DNA from 3 places in the Gordonia sp. McavH-238-E genome. Region 3 is predicted to be linked to each of the others. Evidence: riboswitches for the same ligand, from Rfam matches in the RefSeq annotation. Region 3 holds a riboswitch; each other region holds the start of a gene.
The links. Region 3 has a riboswitch for cobalamin ahead of metE (5-methyltetrahydropteroyltriglutamate--homocysteine S-methyltransferase). Riboswitches for the same ligand answer to the same signal wherever they lie in the genome.
Positions count from the first base shown of each region.

Region 1 (5,155 bases), on a different contig from region 3:
ATCTGCATGCGCGAAACGATCGCCGCCTCAGTGCTGGGCGGCGACCGCCGGGGCGCGGTCGGCGGTACGCGAGCGCGCCATCGCCCCCAGCAGCAGGGCGAACACCACGGTGAGAACCGTCCACAGGATCACCTGGTTGGCGATGGCGTAGACCCGGAAGTCCCCGATCACGTCACCGGGGAAGCCCGGGAACACGATCTGACCCGCGTCGTTGCGAACCGGCTCGGGGACCTCGCTGAAGGACGGCAGGAACGCGAGCACGATCGCGATGCCGGCCAGGTAGGCCGCGACAGCGGCGACGGCCGAGACGAATCCGCCGATCCGCGGACGCAGCCACAACGCCAGGACCACGGCCGCGATGGCCAGGATCACCGACGCCACACTGATGGTGAGGAAGGCTCCGGTCCTCTCGCCGATGGTGTCGTCGTCGCCGACGGCGGGCGGATTCGCCGGGTAGGCGAAGAACGGAACGGCGAACACGGCGACGAAACCGATCGCGCCGAGCACACCCGCGACCGCGCGCGGGTCGGTCGCCGGATGGCGACTGCCGAGATGACTCCAGAGCACCGTGAACGCCACCGCGAAGAACGCACCCATGCACACCGCGAACACGACGTTGCCGACACCGGCGCCGAGGTTCTCCTGCATGGCCCGCGTGAACAGCTCGCCGCCCTCACCGTGCGTGTGGCCACCCGGTTCGGCGGCGTGGGCCAGTGCCTCCTCGGCCTCCGAACGGGCGCCTTCGTAGTCGATGGCCTTGGCGACGACCGGTTCGAGGTAGAACCGGGCGAACACGAACGAGACGATTCCGGCGATCAGACCTGCGAGCAGGCCGGCGCCGATGAATTTCTTCTCCATATGTACTTGGCTTCCTGTGGGATACGGCCGGTCAGGCCGGCTCAGTGGCAGGGGAAGCCGAGGAAGTGGCGTGCGTCGTGCACGAACTCGTGGACGTGGGTGTCGGAGCCGAAGACGGACACGACGCCCTGGTCGTACCCGAGGAAGTAGTAGGCGAGACCCGCCAGGAGCACGGTCAGGCTGAGCCAGAGGGCTGCACTCGCGACCGACAGGTTCGGTACGGGCAGGGCACGGGCCGGGGCGGCCTGTACGGCTGCAACAGTGCGGGGAGCTGTCATGGTGGGGTCCTTTCGCCGATCTCGCGTCGGAGATGTCGTGGTGTAGCAGTCCGGAGGACTGCTACGCGCCGGCACGGCATCCTGACTCACGTCACCCCGTCACCATCGACCGCGTCGATATGTCGACACGTCGACCGCGTCGACATATCTACGGTGTCGATATGGGCAGCGTTCACAGTGGCGCGACCGTTCCGGACTCTCACCGGATTCCCCGCACAGGCGTGGGATGACTCTATACCGCGCTCTGTCGTACGCGTGAGACATAGTGGAGAGATGCCCCGCGCTTCGGTGCTCGACCGCTTCACCGCCCCCACCCGACGGTGGTTCTCCGGCGCCTTCACCGCTCCCACCGCCGCGCAGAAGGGTGCGTGGACGTCGATCGCCGACGGCTCGCACACCTTGGTCATCGCCCCCACCGGATCGGGCAAGACCCTCGCCGCGTTCCTGTGGGCCCTCGACCGCCTCGCCGCCGACCCGGACTCGCGGCCCGCCGGCACCAAGGTCCTCTACATCTCGCCGCTCAAGGCATTGGCCGTCGACGTCGAACGCAACCTGCGGGCCCCGCTGACCGGCATCACGCGGGCGGCTCAGGAGCTCAACCTGCCCGAACCGAACATCACCGTCGGCGTCCGGTCCGGTGACACCTCCGCCGCGGACCGCCGCGCACTGGTCAAGACACCGCCCGACATCCTGATCACGACGCCGGAGTCGCTGTATCTGATGCTCACGTCGGCCGCGCGAGAGAGCCTCACCGGCGTCCAGGCCGTCATCGTCGACGAGGTGCACGCGGTCGCCGCCACCAAGCGCGGTACGCACCTCGCGCTGACCCTCGAACGACTCGACGAGCTGCTCGAGAAGCCCGCGCAGCGGATCGGGTTGTCGGCGACCGTCCGGCCGCCGGAGGTGGTGGCGGGGTTCCTGTCCGGCGCCGCGCCGTGTCAGGTGGTCAAGCCCAAGGCCGACAAGACGTTCGACCTCCGCGTCGATGTTCCGGTCGAGGACATGGCCAACATCCCACCCCCGGTGTCCGATGCCGACCCCGCCGCACTCGACGACGCGTTCTCCCCGACCGCCGGGTCGCTGTGGCCGTACGTCGAGGCCTCGATCGTCGACCAGATCGAGGCCAACCGGGCGACGATCGTGTTCGCCAACTCCCGGCGCCTCGCCGAGAAACTCACCGCCCGGCTCAACGAGATCCACGCCGAACGCCACGGGCAGCCGGCCGAACCGACCGGCAATCCGTCGGTCGCCGGCGGCGCCCCCGCGTTCGTCATGGGCAGCGGCGCGAGCTCGGGCGCCGAACCCGTCCTGGCCCGCGCGCATCACGGCTCGGTCAGCAAGGAGCAGCGCGCCCAGATCGAGGACGACCTGAAGGCCGGGCGCCTGTCCTGCGTCGTCGCGACCAGCTCCCTCGAACTCGGCATCGACATGGGCGCGGTCGACCTCGTGATCCAGGTGGAGTCCCCGCCGTCGGTGGCCAGCGGGCTGCAGCGCATCGGCCGCGCCGGCCACCAGGTCGGCGAGATCAGCCAGGGCATCCTGTACCCGAAGCACCGCACCGATCTCCTGCACTGCACCGTGACGGTGAGCCGCATGCTCGACGGGGCGATCGAGGAGATCAAGGTCCCGCAGAATCCCCTCGACATCCTCGCCCAGCAGACCATCGCGGCCGCCGCGGTCGACGACCTCGAGGTCGACCACTGGTACGAGGTGATTCGCCGCGCGGCGCCCTATCGCGAACTGGGCCGGGGCGTCTTCGACGCGACCCTCGACCTGATCGCGGGTCGTTTTCCGTCGGACGAGTTCGCCGAACTGCGCCCGCGGGTGAACTGGGACCGCGACGCCGGGGTGATCACCGGCCGGCGCGGAGCGCAGCGGCTCGCGGTCACCTCGGGCGGTTCCATCCCCGACCGCGGCCTCTTCGGTGTGTTCATGGTCGGCGAGAAGGCAACGCGCGTCGGCGAACTCGACGAGGAGATGGTCTACGAGTCGCGTGTCGGCGACGTCTTCGCACTCGGCGCGACCAGCTGGCGGATCGAGGACATCACCCACGACCGCGTCCTGGTCTCCCCCGCGTTCGGTCAGCCGGGCCGGTTGCCGTTCTGGATCGGCGACGCGATCGGACGCCCCGCCGAACTCGGCGCTGCGATCGGTGCGTTCACCGGTGCGATCGCCGACCCCGGCAAGCTCGACGACCATGCCGAACGCCTCGGCCTCACCGACAACGCCCGCACCAACCTCGAGACCCTCATCGCCGAGCAGCGGGAGTCGACCGGACACCTCCCCACCGACCGCACCCTGGTGGTCGAGCGGTTCCGTGACGAGCTCGGCGACTGGCGGGTGATCCTGCACTCCCCCTACGGTTTACGTGTCCACGCACCCTGGGCGAGCGCGATCTCGCAGCGCCTGCTGGAGACCCTGGGCATCGAGGGTGCCACCACGGCCTCCGACGACGGGATCATCCTGCGCATGCCCGACACCGACGACGCCCCGCCCGGTGCCGACGTGTTCCTCCTCGACCCGGACGAGGTCGAGCAGCTCGTGACCGACGGTCTCGCGGACTCGTCGATGTTCGCCTCCCGGTTCCGCGAATGCGCCGCTCGCGCACTGTTGTTGCCGCGACGCGACCCCGGACGGCGTGCCCCGCTGTGGCAGCAGCGCCAGCGCAGCGCCCAACTGCTGTCCGTCGCCTCCAAGTTCCCCGACTTCCCGATCGTGCTCGAGGCCGTCCGAGAGTGCCTGCAGGACGTCTACGACCTCCCCGCCCTCCTCGATCTGCTGACCCGCATCCGCACACGCCGCATCCGGGTCGTGGAGACCGAGACACAGAGCCCGTCACCGTTCGCCGCATCGTTGTTGTTCGGCTACGTCGGGGCGTTCATGTACGCCGACGACGCCCCGCTCGCCGAGCGCCGGGCGGCCGCGCTCTCTCTCGACACCAGCCTGCTGGCACAACTCCTCGGTCGCGTCGACCTCCGCGAACTCCTCGATCCGGCCGTCATCGCCGACGTGATCGCCCGTCTCCAACGCCTGTCTCCCGAACGCCAGGCCCGCGACGCCGAGGATGTCGTCGACCTGCTGCGGTGGCTGGGACCCCTCACCACCGAGGAGGTCGAGGCCCGGTACCGCGGCGACGAGCCGGCGACCGATGTCCTCGCCGAGTTGCACCGCAGCGGCCAGATCATCTCGGTGAACCACAACTCGCGCGCGCTGTGGGCCGCAATCGACGACACCGCGCGGTTGCGGGATGCGCTGGGAGTCCCTGCACCGCTGGGTATCCCGGCGGCCTTTCTCGAACCGGTCCCCGATCCGGTCGGGGACCTGATCGGCCGGTATGCCCGTACCCACGGGCCGTTCACCGTGCCCGAGGCCTCCGCGGCGCTGGGCATCGCGACCGGGGTCGTGCGCGACACCCTGAACCGCCTGGCCTCGGAACGACGCGTCGTCGAGGGCGATTTCCTGCCGGAGGGTGGCGACACCACTCCGCGGGAGGGCCAGTGGTGCCACACCGACGTGCTGGGGCAGATCCGACGCGGTTCCCTCGCGGCGAGCCGCGCCGAGGTCGCTCCGGTCGGCACCGACGTCCTCACCCGTTTCCTCCTCGACTGGCAGCACGCCTCGCCCGGGACCAGATTGCGCGGCGTGGACGGGGTCGCGACCGTCATCGACCAGCTCGCCGGATTCCCGCTCCCGGCGTCGGCATGGGAGTCACTGGTCCTGCCCGCGCGGGTCTCCGACTACGCGCCGCCGATGCTCGACGAACTGCTCAGCGCCGGCGAGGTGATCTGGTCGGGGCACGGCCGGATCGGCAACTCCGACGGGTGGGTCGCGCTGCATCCGGCCGACGTCGCCGTCCTCACGCTGCCCGACGCCAACGAGATCGACACGACCCCGGTGCACGACGGGGTCACGGCCGCACTCGAACCCGGCGGCGCACTGCGCTTCCCACAGATCGCCGCCGACATCAGCACCGGCACCACGACGCCTGCCGCCGACATCGAGACCGCTCTGTGGGACCT
Region 1 covers NZ_JAKRFE010000004.1:67,995-73,149, forward strand. The annotation lists gene MHN80_RS06660 (histidine phosphatase family protein) at 1-8, opposite strand, end outside; gene MHN80_RS06665 (CbtA family protein) at 28-858, opposite strand; gene MHN80_RS06670 (CbtB-domain containing protein) at 900-1,136, opposite strand; cobalamin riboswitch at 1,212-1,348, opposite strand; gene MHN80_RS06675 (ATP-dependent helicase) at 1,410-5,155, shown strand, end outside.
Region 1: another riboswitch for cobalamin. It lies ahead of MHN80_RS06670 (CbtB-domain containing protein); the one in region 3 lies ahead of metE (5-methyltetrahydropteroyltriglutamate--homocysteine S-methyltransferase).

Region 2 (5,155 bases), on a different contig from region 3:
CTCTCCCGCCAGTTCGCCACCGCCCGCTTGGTCCAGGTCACCAGGTACTTGTCGCGCGGGATCGCCACCGGGACGAGGTTGACGGCCGAAAGCCCGTCACCGGCCGCGCGGTCGAGCTCGTCATGGACGGTGGGTGTCGAGATGTCCAGGTAGGCGAGCCCGACATCACGGGCACTGCGCGCCCGCAGTCGGTCGACCATCGCCACCGCCGACGCCTCGTCCAGTCCGCTCACCGTCGGGCGGAGCACGACGACGATCCGGCAGTCCGTCGAGGTGGTCATCCGCCGAGCGTCTCCGCGAAGTCGATCCCGCTGCCGGGGACCAATCCGTACTCCTCGAGGGACTTCCGCAGCTCTTCGGCGCCATAGATGTTCGGGTAGCCGGAGGTGAACATCGCCAGCGGCAGGACCACGAACCGGTTGTCCCGGACAGCCGCGGTGTCACGGAGTCCTGCCCGGGCCTTGATGGCGTTGATCTTGCCCTGGACTTCGTCCGGACTCTTCTTGTAGTCCATGATCACGATGACATCCGGGTCTGCCGAGGCAACGGTTTCCCAACTCGCCCGGAACCAGGTGTTGTCGACGTCGGCGAAGACATTCGCCCCGCCCGCGACATCGATGATCCCGTTCGGCGCTCCGTTGCCACCGCTGGTGTACAGGTCCTCCTCACCGCTGTCATAGATCAGGACCCGCGGGGCTGCCGCCGGTCGCGGCGCGCTCTGCAACCGGCGTAGCCGGTCGTCCAGTTCTGTCCCGGCAGCGGTGGCTGTCTCCTCGGTCCCGAAGAGAATTCCGTAGTTCTTCACATCGGCGCGTAACGCATCCCAAGGATCCATGGTGCCGAGCTTGTCCGGGGCGTCACCGCCCTGACGGCAGCTGTCGGAGATGACGTACGACGCAATGCCGTTGGCCTGCAACGACTCGGGGGTCACACCAGATGCGCCCTTGAACAGTCCGCTGTAGGAACCGACCACCAGATCGGCGTCCGCGCCGAGTACCGTCTCCATGGTGATGGTGCTGCCCTCGAGGTGGGGAACGCCGGCGATCCCCGGGCCGAACATCGACTCCATCACCGCATCATTGTTCTTGTTCAGGGACACCGCGGCCAGCTTGTCGAGTCCCCCGACCTTGAGAATCGTTCCGACGTTGGCCCCGTTGCTCGTTGCGACCACGCGCTCGACCGGCACCTCGTAGGCCACCTCGGCGCCACAGTTGATCAGCGTCTCCGACTCTCGTTCTGCCGCTTCGTCGGTCGGCGGCGTGGCGTTGCAAGCGGCCAGCACGAGGGCCGTGGCGAGCGTGGCTGTCGCGAACGGCACACGGGATCGCCAGGTGGTGGTGCTCGTCATCGTGTCTCCATCTTCGGTGTCGAATCGGTTGGTGAATGGTCGGTGTGGACCGGTTCCAGCGGCGAGCCCGGCGTCGGTTCGAACACCAGATGTGTTCGGCCGGTCGCGCTGTTGAGAATCCGGTGGGCGGCGACGCCGAAGACCTCGGCGACGATTGCGGGATCGAGCGCGGCGGCGGCGTCGCCATGCGCCCGTATTCGTCCGTCCTCGAGCACGTACACCGAATCACAGTGGCGAGCAGCCAGATCGAGGTCGTGAAGCGACACGAGGACCGTGGTTCCCAACGTTCGCACGAGCGCCAGAAGGTCCAGCTGGTGCCGGATGTCGAGGTGATTGGTCGGTTCGTCGAGAACCAGAACGCCGCAGTCCTGGGCGAGTCCTCGTGCGAGGGCGACGCGGCGTCGTTCACCACCGGAGAGGTGGTCGACAGCGGAATACGCGTGGTCCGCCATGCCGACCGATCGCAGTGCGCGTCCCACCGCGGCCCGGTCACCGGAGCGGCCCATGCTCCACGGCGACGAATAGGGAAGCCGCCCCAACGCGACGTATTCGTGTACGAGCATGTCGGCGGGTAGGTCGACTTCTTGGGGCACGAACGCGATCTGCCTCGCTCGCTCGCGGACGCTCATCGACTCTGTCGCCCGGCCGTCGACGGTGATCGTCCCTCGCCGGGGTCGGAGCAAGCCGACGACCGACCTGAGCAGGGTCGACTTGCCGGAGCCGTTCGGTCCGACGAGACCGACGATGCCACCGGCCGGCGCATCGAGCGAGATGTCCTGCAGCACAGCATGACCGTCGATCCACACCTCGATCCCGGATACGACGATCCCGACCGGTGGGCGGCTCATGCTGAGGAACCGAACTGGTAGCGGCGCCGCCCGAGGATGAACAGGAACAGCGGCGCACCTATGACCCCGGTGACCACGCTGAGCGGGATCTCGACTGGCCGCAATGCGATTCGCGCGATCACATCCACGAGAACCAGAAAGACCGCGCCGATCAGGGCGGCGGTGGGCAGGACCCAGCGGTGTCGGGAACCGACGAGGATGCGTGCGATGTGCGGGATCACCAGGCCCACGAAGGCGATGGCCCCGGACACCGCGACCATCGTGCCGACCATCACCGCGAGCAGGCCGAACAGCAGGTTTCGCAGCAGCGGGACCCTCACCCCGACCGCCACGGCGACATCGGGCCCGGCGGACAGGGCGTCGAGCCACCCGTGGAGTGCGAAAGCGACGGCGGTACAGATCAGGACGACCGAAACCGGCAGCAGCAGCTTGCTCCATGATGCGCCGGCGAGGCTGCCGAGCAACCAGAACAGGACCGATTGAGCCGCCTGCGAATCGTTGGTGCGCAGCACGAGGAAGCTGGCGATGGCGGACAGCGCTGATGCGGCAACGGTTCCGGTCAGCACCAACCGGAGCGGAGTGATACCACCCTGGCTCATGGTGATCGCGAAGACGAGCAGCGCGGCTCCCAATGCGCCTGCCATCGCTCCGAGACTCAGCGACCACAACCCGAAGCCGGCGAGGAACCCGGTGGTGATCACCGATGTCGCCCCGACTGCCGCACCAGACGAGACGCCGAGAAGGTGCGGGTCGGCCAGCGCATTGCGGACCAGCGTCTGGACCAGCACCCCCGCGACGGCGAGGCCCGCGCCGACCACCAGACCGAGCAGAATTCGCGGCATCCGGATGTCCCAGACGATCGCAAGCTGGGTGCGCGTGACGGCAGGCCCACCGAACCGTGAGGCGATCACGTCGACGACCGTGGACACGGGCAACACTTCGGCGCCCGAACACAGGGCGAGAAACCCAGCGGCCAGGGCCAACCCGAGCACGACGAGAACCACGACCACGGGACGGCGTCGTCTCGTGCGTCTGTGCGTGCGCGGCAGTACCGGCGCCCTGCGGGCACCATCGATCGTCATGTGTCGTCGGTCCATCCTCGTGGCGTGACAAGCAGCATCGAGGCTGGTATCTGGCTGAGTCAGTGCGTCGAGGTCATCGACGCGCCGAGTTCACAGTGGCGGGACCGCGCCGGAGTCGAACCGGCTTCCCAGGGATCTCGATGCGACGAGAGTACGACATACCCGACAGTCTCCGACACCGCGCCCCGACGACGCTGGCGACAACGCCCGGAGCCTGCGGAGGACGCGTCACCTCCGCTGCCTGATCCGAAAGAACCACACACCCACCGCTCCCTGCGTCGGAGGAGCGCCCGGAGCCTGCGGAGGGCGTGTCACGAAGGGTCAGGCCGGCCGCTCGTTGCGCGCCGCCCGCTCGACGAGGCCGGCGATGCGTTTCGTCTTGGTCTCCGGTCGCTTCGCCATGGCCAGCTGCGACAACCCGAATTTGCGGGCGCTCGGCGGGAACGTATCCCAGTTGGCGCGCGCGACGGGGTCGGCGTCGAGCGCGGCGGCGAGTTCGGGGGACTCGATCAGCGCCTCGGCGTCGTCGAACATGGTCCAGAGGCCGCGGGCCTGGGCGTCGTCGATCACGGCCTGGCCGGCGGGCTGAATCCGACCGGCGGCCGCGAGGTCGGCGACACGCGCCTTGTTCGACGCCGACCATCCGCTGTTGCGTCCGCGCCGGGTGAACCACATGCCGCGGCGGCGGTCGTCGATGACGCGGGTGTGGCCGTCGATCCAGCCCCAGCACAGCGCCTCGCGAACGCACTCGTCGTAGTCGATCGGTTCCCGGCCCGATCCCTTGCGCCAGAACACCAGCCACACGCCGCCGGATGAGTCGTGGTTGTCCCGCAACCACTCTCGCCATGCCTCGATCGTGTCCACGGCGAGCTTCGGCGCATCGGGGTCGGCCATGCGTTCACCCTAATCAGCCGGGCCTCGTCTCGGTACAGTTGAGCCGTGAACGAGATCGTCAGCTTCGCGACGGACAACTGGTGGCTGATCTTCCCCATCGGCGCTGTCGTCGGCGGGTGGGCGGGGTCGATCGGGAAGTACAACGAGAAGCGGCGCAAGGACAAGATCGAGCTCGCCCGGATCAAGGCGAACGCGCAGACCGAGCAGCTCAAACTCACGACGACGTCGGCCGACCAGGTGCGCCGGACCCTCCGCCAGCACGACTCGCTGAACGAGAAGTGGTTCGGTTACGAGCTCGATCTCGCGACGCTCATCGAGTACCCGATGATGACCGACATGCGAGAACCGCTGACCCTCGCGTTCCACCGCGCCCGGGTCCGCGCCGACGATCTGCGACCCGAGCCGGGCGCCAAGGCGCCGCTGCCTGATTCGATGTCCCCGGCAGACTTCGCCGAGTACCGCGACGCTGTGGGCGAATACGCCGCGGCATTCGACGCAGCCGAACGAGAGTCCCGGCGGCGCAGGCAAACCGACTTCTCACCCGTCGAACGCGAAGCCCTGGACCGGGCACGCAAGCTGATCGGCGTGGCCGCCGACTCCGCGGCCACACCCGCAGAGCGGCAGGCGGCCTACAAGAAGGCCCGGGCCGAACTCGAGGGCATCATCGACGTTCCGCAGGTGGCCGCGGCGCAGCTCGAACGGCAGATCGCCGGCGCCCTCGAGCGCGGCTCGGAGTGATCAGAGGTCCGGGATGGGCAGGTCCAGGTTCGGCGAGATGATCCCGCCGTCGACCTCGAGGATCTTGCCGGTGACGTACGCGCCGGCCGGGGACGCCAGGTAGAGGGCGGCCGCGGCGATGTCCTCCGGGTCGCCGAGTCGGTGCAGCGGAGTCGATGTCTCGACTGCGGTACGCATTCCGTCGTCGCCCGCGACGATCTCCAGCGCCGATGTCAGGATGGCGCCCGGTGCGATGCCGTTGACCC
Region 2 covers NZ_JAKRFE010000008.1:222,558-227,712, forward strand. The annotation lists gene MHN80_RS14315 ((2Fe-2S) ferredoxin domain-containing protein) at 1-281, opposite strand, end outside; gene MHN80_RS14320 (ABC transporter substrate-binding protein) at 278-1,348, opposite strand; gene MHN80_RS14325 (ABC transporter ATP-binding protein) at 1,345-2,196, opposite strand; gene MHN80_RS14330 (iron ABC transporter permease) at 2,193-3,278, opposite strand; cobalamin riboswitch at 3,302-3,452, opposite strand; gene MHN80_RS14335 (YdeI family protein) at 3,600-4,172, opposite strand; gene MHN80_RS14340 (hypothetical protein) at 4,218-4,910, shown strand; gene MHN80_RS14345 (SDR family oxidoreductase) at 4,911-5,155, opposite strand, start outside.
Region 2: another riboswitch for cobalamin. It lies ahead of MHN80_RS14330 (iron ABC transporter permease); the one in region 3 lies ahead of metE (5-methyltetrahydropteroyltriglutamate--homocysteine S-methyltransferase).

Region 3 (5,155 bases):
GCCAACCCGGGACCGGACGATCGCCGACGAGCTCCTTGGCGATCTGGAACGGGACGGTCTGCAGCGACTTCGGGCGGACGTCGATGATGTCGTACTGGCTGACGCGGTAGCTGGGCACGTCGACCTTCACACCGTTGACGGTGAAGTGGCCGTGGCTGACCAGCTGGCGGGCCTGGCGACGGGTCCGGGCGATGCCCGAGCGGTACACGACGTTGTCGAGACGGGTCTCGAGCAGCTTCAGCAGTTCGTCACCGGTCTTGCCGGTGCGACGGTTCGCCTCTTCGAAGTAGCGGCGGAACTGCTTCTCCATGACGCCGTAGGTGAAGCGCGCCTTCTGCTTCTCCTGCAGCTGGAGCAGGTACTCGCTCTCCTTGATCCGCGAACGGCCGTGCTGGCCGGGCGGGTAGGGGCGACGCTCGAACGCTGCGTCTCCACCGATGAGGTCGACGCGGAGACGACGGGACTTCTTTGTTGCGGGGCCGGTATAACGAGCCATGTCTTATCTCTTCCTTTCCCGCTAGACCCGGCGCCGCTTGGGCGGACGGCAACCGTTGTGCGGCTGCGGGGTCACATCGGAGATGGTGCCGACCTCGAGGCCGGCTGCCTGCAGGGAGCGGATGGCGGTCTCGCGACCCGAGCCCGGTCCCTTGACGAAGACGTCGACCTTCTTGACGCCGTGTTCCTGGGCCTTGCGCGCAGCATTCTCGGCCGCGAGCTGAGCCGCGAACGGGGTGCTCTTGCGCGAACCCTTGAAACCGACGTGGCCCGACGATGCCCAGCTGATGATGTTGCCGCTGGGGTCGCTGATCGACACGATGGTGTTGTTGAACGTCGACTTGATGTGCGCGTGGCCGTGCGGGACGTTCTTCTTATCGCGACGGCGGGTGCCCTTCTTGGGGCCTGCGCTACGTGACTTCGGAGGCATTACTTCTTCTTCCCGGCGATGGTCTTCTTCGGGCCCTTGCGAGTGCGGGCATTGGTCTTGGTGCGCTGTCCGCGCACAGGCAGGCCACGACGGTGGCGCAGACCCTGGTAGCAGCCGATCTCGATCTTGCGACGGATGTCGGCCTGCACCTCGCGACGCAGGTCACCCTCGACCTTCACCGAGGCTTCGATGTACTCACGCAGCTTCGAGACGTCTGCGTCGGTGAGATCCTTGGCTCGCAGGTCGGGGCTCAGGCCCGTTCCCTCGAGGATCTCCTTGGAGGTGGTACGCCCAACTCCATAGATGTAGGTCAGTGCGATCTCCAGCCGCTTCTCGCGGGGGAGATCCACACCAGCAACACGTGCCATGTGGCGGATTTCCTTTTCGATTCTCAGAGGTCTGCTCCCAGTCCGTCCCGCGAGCTGGTGCCGAACCGTGTGTCCGGCCTCGTGGGCTCCGGCCTCTGATCCGGAGGTAGGCGGTGACGCGTCTGTCGCCGCTGGTGTTGGGAGGTCCTTGTGTGTTCAGTTGTCGGTCTTCAGTTGTTCTGACTCAAGCGACCCGGAGGGTGCGCGTGATCAGCCCTGACGCTGCTTGTGACGCAGGTTCTCGCAGATCACCATGACCCGACCGTTGCGGCGGATCACCTTGCACTTCTCGCAGATCGGCTTGACGCTCGGCTGAACCTTCACGTCAATCTCTCCTGCTCGGCTCGCCCGCGCGCACGCCGAAAGCGGCCGTGCACGTGGGTGTCGGTCTCCTCCCGAACGGATGTCCGGGAAGTCTGTCCCCGGCATCGCCGGGAAAGTCTCACTTGTAGCGGTACACGATTCGCCCACGAGCCAGGTCGTAGGGCGAGAGTTCCACGACGACCCGATCCTCGGGCAGGATGCGGATGTAGTGCTGCCGCATCTTGCCGCTGATGTGGGCGAGAACCTTGTGTCCGTTCTCCAGCTCAATACGAAACATCGCATTGGGCAGGGGTTCGATCACTCGACCCTCGACCTCGATGGCCCCGTCTTTCTTCGCCATGTCCTCCGCGATCCTGGCCGTGACCACGACATCCGGGTGATGCCGCGGCGCATCGGCCGGGTTGAATCAGTGTTTGTCCGTTAGGGTGTGGGCACCGGTCCGCGAGGACCTGCACCCGGTGTGCGCCGACCGGGCCCACGTGCTGACACGCTGATGCCCGGCACGCGATGCGCACCGACGATCAATGTTACGCGAACGAGCAGGCCAGGCCAAATGCGTGCTCAGCGCCACGGAGAGAGGCCGCACCGGATGGGCACTGTCGACGACTATCTCGACGGACTCGACCCCGCCGACCGCGAGGTGGTCGGACGCATCTATGACGTCGCCCGCACCGCGGTCCCCGACACCGCTCAAGGCAAGGGCTACGGCATGCCGGCCCTGACATATCGCGGGAGCCCGCTCCTCTCGGTGATGCGGACCAAGAAGCACATCGGTCTGTACCCGTTCAGCCCGGAGGCGGTCGACGCCGGGCGGCCGTTCCTCGACGGTTTCGACGTGGAGAAGGGCACCGTTCGGTTCCAGCCGGGGACTCCTCCTTCCGACGATGCGATCCGCGCGATGATGTCGTTTCGGCGCGATCAGATCGACGGCTGACCGCCCGACGTCGAACTACCAGTGTTCAGCGGGTCGACTTTGCTGGGCTAGGGTCGATGACGCATGTGGTTCGCCGCGTCGGAGGTCGTGTCAGCTCTCCGTCCGCGGCGTCGAGTCGCCGGCATCCCGCCGGCGGACGAGAGGGAATCCGGTTCGAATCCGGAGCTGTCCCCGCAGCGGTATGCCGTAACGACCACCGTCATCAGCACTGAGCTCCGGCTTGGGAAGCGACGGTCAGTAGGAACTTCGATCAGAGGGATCTCGATCGAGAGCGACGGTGAGCCCGAAGACCTGCCAGGTGTACCGGACGCGCCGCGTCCGGTGGCTCGCCGCCTCGAGGATTGGGCGCAGGTCGAACCGGCGATCGTCGCGCGCCCTCTGCCGGGCGTGACGTGGGTCCGATCGATCTCCCCTGCTGGGCGGTGAACCATCCACCGTCAGTAGGAGAAGTCGACGTCCATGTCCGACACCGTCCGCCGCAGCTCCGCGGCACCGTTCACCACCACCGTCCTCGGCACCGCACGCATCGGCCCCCGGCGCGAACTGAAGAGGGCCGTCGAAAGCTATTGGTCCGGCCGCATCGACCGGACCGAGCTCGCCACCGTCGCGCAGCGCCTACGCAGCGAGCAGTGGGCCGAGCTCACCGAGGCCGGCCACGACTCCGTCCCGGTCAACACGTTCTCGTACTACGACCAGGTGCTCGACACCACGGTCCTCGTCGACGCACTGCCGCCGAGGTTCGCCGAGATCGACGATCCGCTCGATCGCTACTTCGCGGCGGCCCGCGGAACCGCCGAGGTGACCCCACTCGAGATGACCAAATGGTTCGACACCAATTACCACTACCTGGTCCCCGAGATCGGGCCGAGCACCACGTTCGCGCTCAAGCCCGAGAAGGTCCTGGCCGAGGTCACCGAGGCCAGGGAACTCGGGATACCGGCCCGTCCGGTCGTCGTCGGGCCGGTCACCTTCCTGGCCCTGTCCAAGGCGATCGACGGAGCGGGTGCGCCACTCGATCGCCTGGGTGAGCTGGTCCCGCTGTACCGCGATCTGCTGACGCAACTGGCCGAGGCCGGCGTCGAGTGGGTTCAGTTCGACGAGCCCGTCCTGGTCACCGATGCAGACACCGACCTGGGTCCCCGCGCCGAAGCCGTGTACAACGCCCTGGGTTCGGTCGAGCAGCGTCCCGCCATCGCGGTGGCAACCTACTTCGGCGATGCCGGCGACCGCCTGGCGTATCTGGCCCGGACCCCGATCGAGGCCATCGCCGTCGACCTCGTCGAGGGCTCGGTGGAGACCGTGGCCGGCACCCCGGGCATGGCGGACAAGCTGCTGATCGCCGGCGTCGTGGACGGTCGCAACGTGTGGCGCACCGACCTGGACCAGGCCGCGGCGACTCTGGCCACCGTGCTCGGGTCCGCCCGCTCGGTCGCCGTGTCGACGTCGTGCTCCACGCTGCACGTGCCCTACACAGTGGAGGCGGAGGACGAACTCGACACCAACCTTCGGGGTTGGCTCGCGTTCGCCGCCGAAAAGTTCCGCGAGGTCGCGGTGCTGTCATCGGCGTTGCGTGAGGGACGCGCCGCCCAGGCCGCTGCGTTCTCGGAGAGCACGATGGCGTTGGCCACCCGGGCCACCGATCCCCGCCTGCACAACGCCGAGGTCCGTGCACGACTGGATGCGATCACCGATGCCGATGCCCAGCGGGGCCCCGCCGAGCAACGACTCACCGCTCAACTGAATCGCTTGGGGTTGCCTCCGTTGCCGACCACCACGATCGGCTCCTACCCGCAGACCTCCGCCATCCGCCTGGCGCGGGCCGCGCTCCGGTCGGGGGAGATCGATCGCGCCGAGTACGAGAACCGGATGAAGGCGGAGATCGCCGACGTCGTCGCGTTGCAGGAATCCATCGGCCTCGACGTCCTCGTGCACGGGGAACCCGAGCGCAACGACATGGTGCAGTATTTCGCCGAGCAGTTCGAGGGATACTTCGCCACGGCCAACGGCTGGGTGCAGTCCTACGGTTCGCGTTGCGTGCGTCCGCCGATCCTGTACGGCGATGTCTCTCGTACCGGGCCGATGACCGTCGACTGGATCACATACGCCCAGACGCTGACCAGCAAGCCCGTCAAAGGCATGCTGACCGGTCCGGTCACCATCCTCGCCTGGTCGTTCGTCCGCAACGACCAGCCGCTGTCGACGTCTGCCGATCAGATCGCGCTCGCCATTCGCGACGAGACCGTCGACCTGGAGGAGGCCGGGGTCGGCATCATCCAGGTCGACGAACCCGCTCTGCGCGAGTTGCTGCCGCTGCGCGACGCGGACAAGCCCGCGTACCTGGAGTGGGCCGTTCGGGCGTTCCGCATCGCGACCTCCGGGGTCCGCGACGATACGCAGATCCACACGCACCTCTGCTATTCGGAATTCGGCGAGGTCATCGGAGCGATCGCCGACCTCGACGCCGACGTCACCTCGATCGAGGCGGCGCGGTCGCACATGGAGGTGCTCGACGACCTCGACGAGGCCGGCTTCCGCAACGCGGTCGGCCCGGGTGTCTACGACATCCACTCACCGCGTGTGCCGGAGCAGGACGAGATCTTCACT
Region 3 covers NZ_JAKRFE010000002.1:56,312-61,466, forward strand. The annotation lists gene rpsD (30S ribosomal protein S4) at 1-496, opposite strand, end outside; gene rpsK (30S ribosomal protein S11) at 518-925, opposite strand; gene rpsM (30S ribosomal protein S13) at 925-1,293, opposite strand; gene rpmJ (50S ribosomal protein L36) at 1,504-1,617, opposite strand; gene infA (translation initiation factor IF-1) at 1,736-1,957, opposite strand; gene MHN80_RS02680 (iron chaperone) at 2,207-2,551, shown strand; cobalamin riboswitch at 2,640-2,865, shown strand; gene metE (5-methyltetrahydropteroyltriglutamate--homocysteine S-methyltransferase) at 3,011-5,155, shown strand, end outside.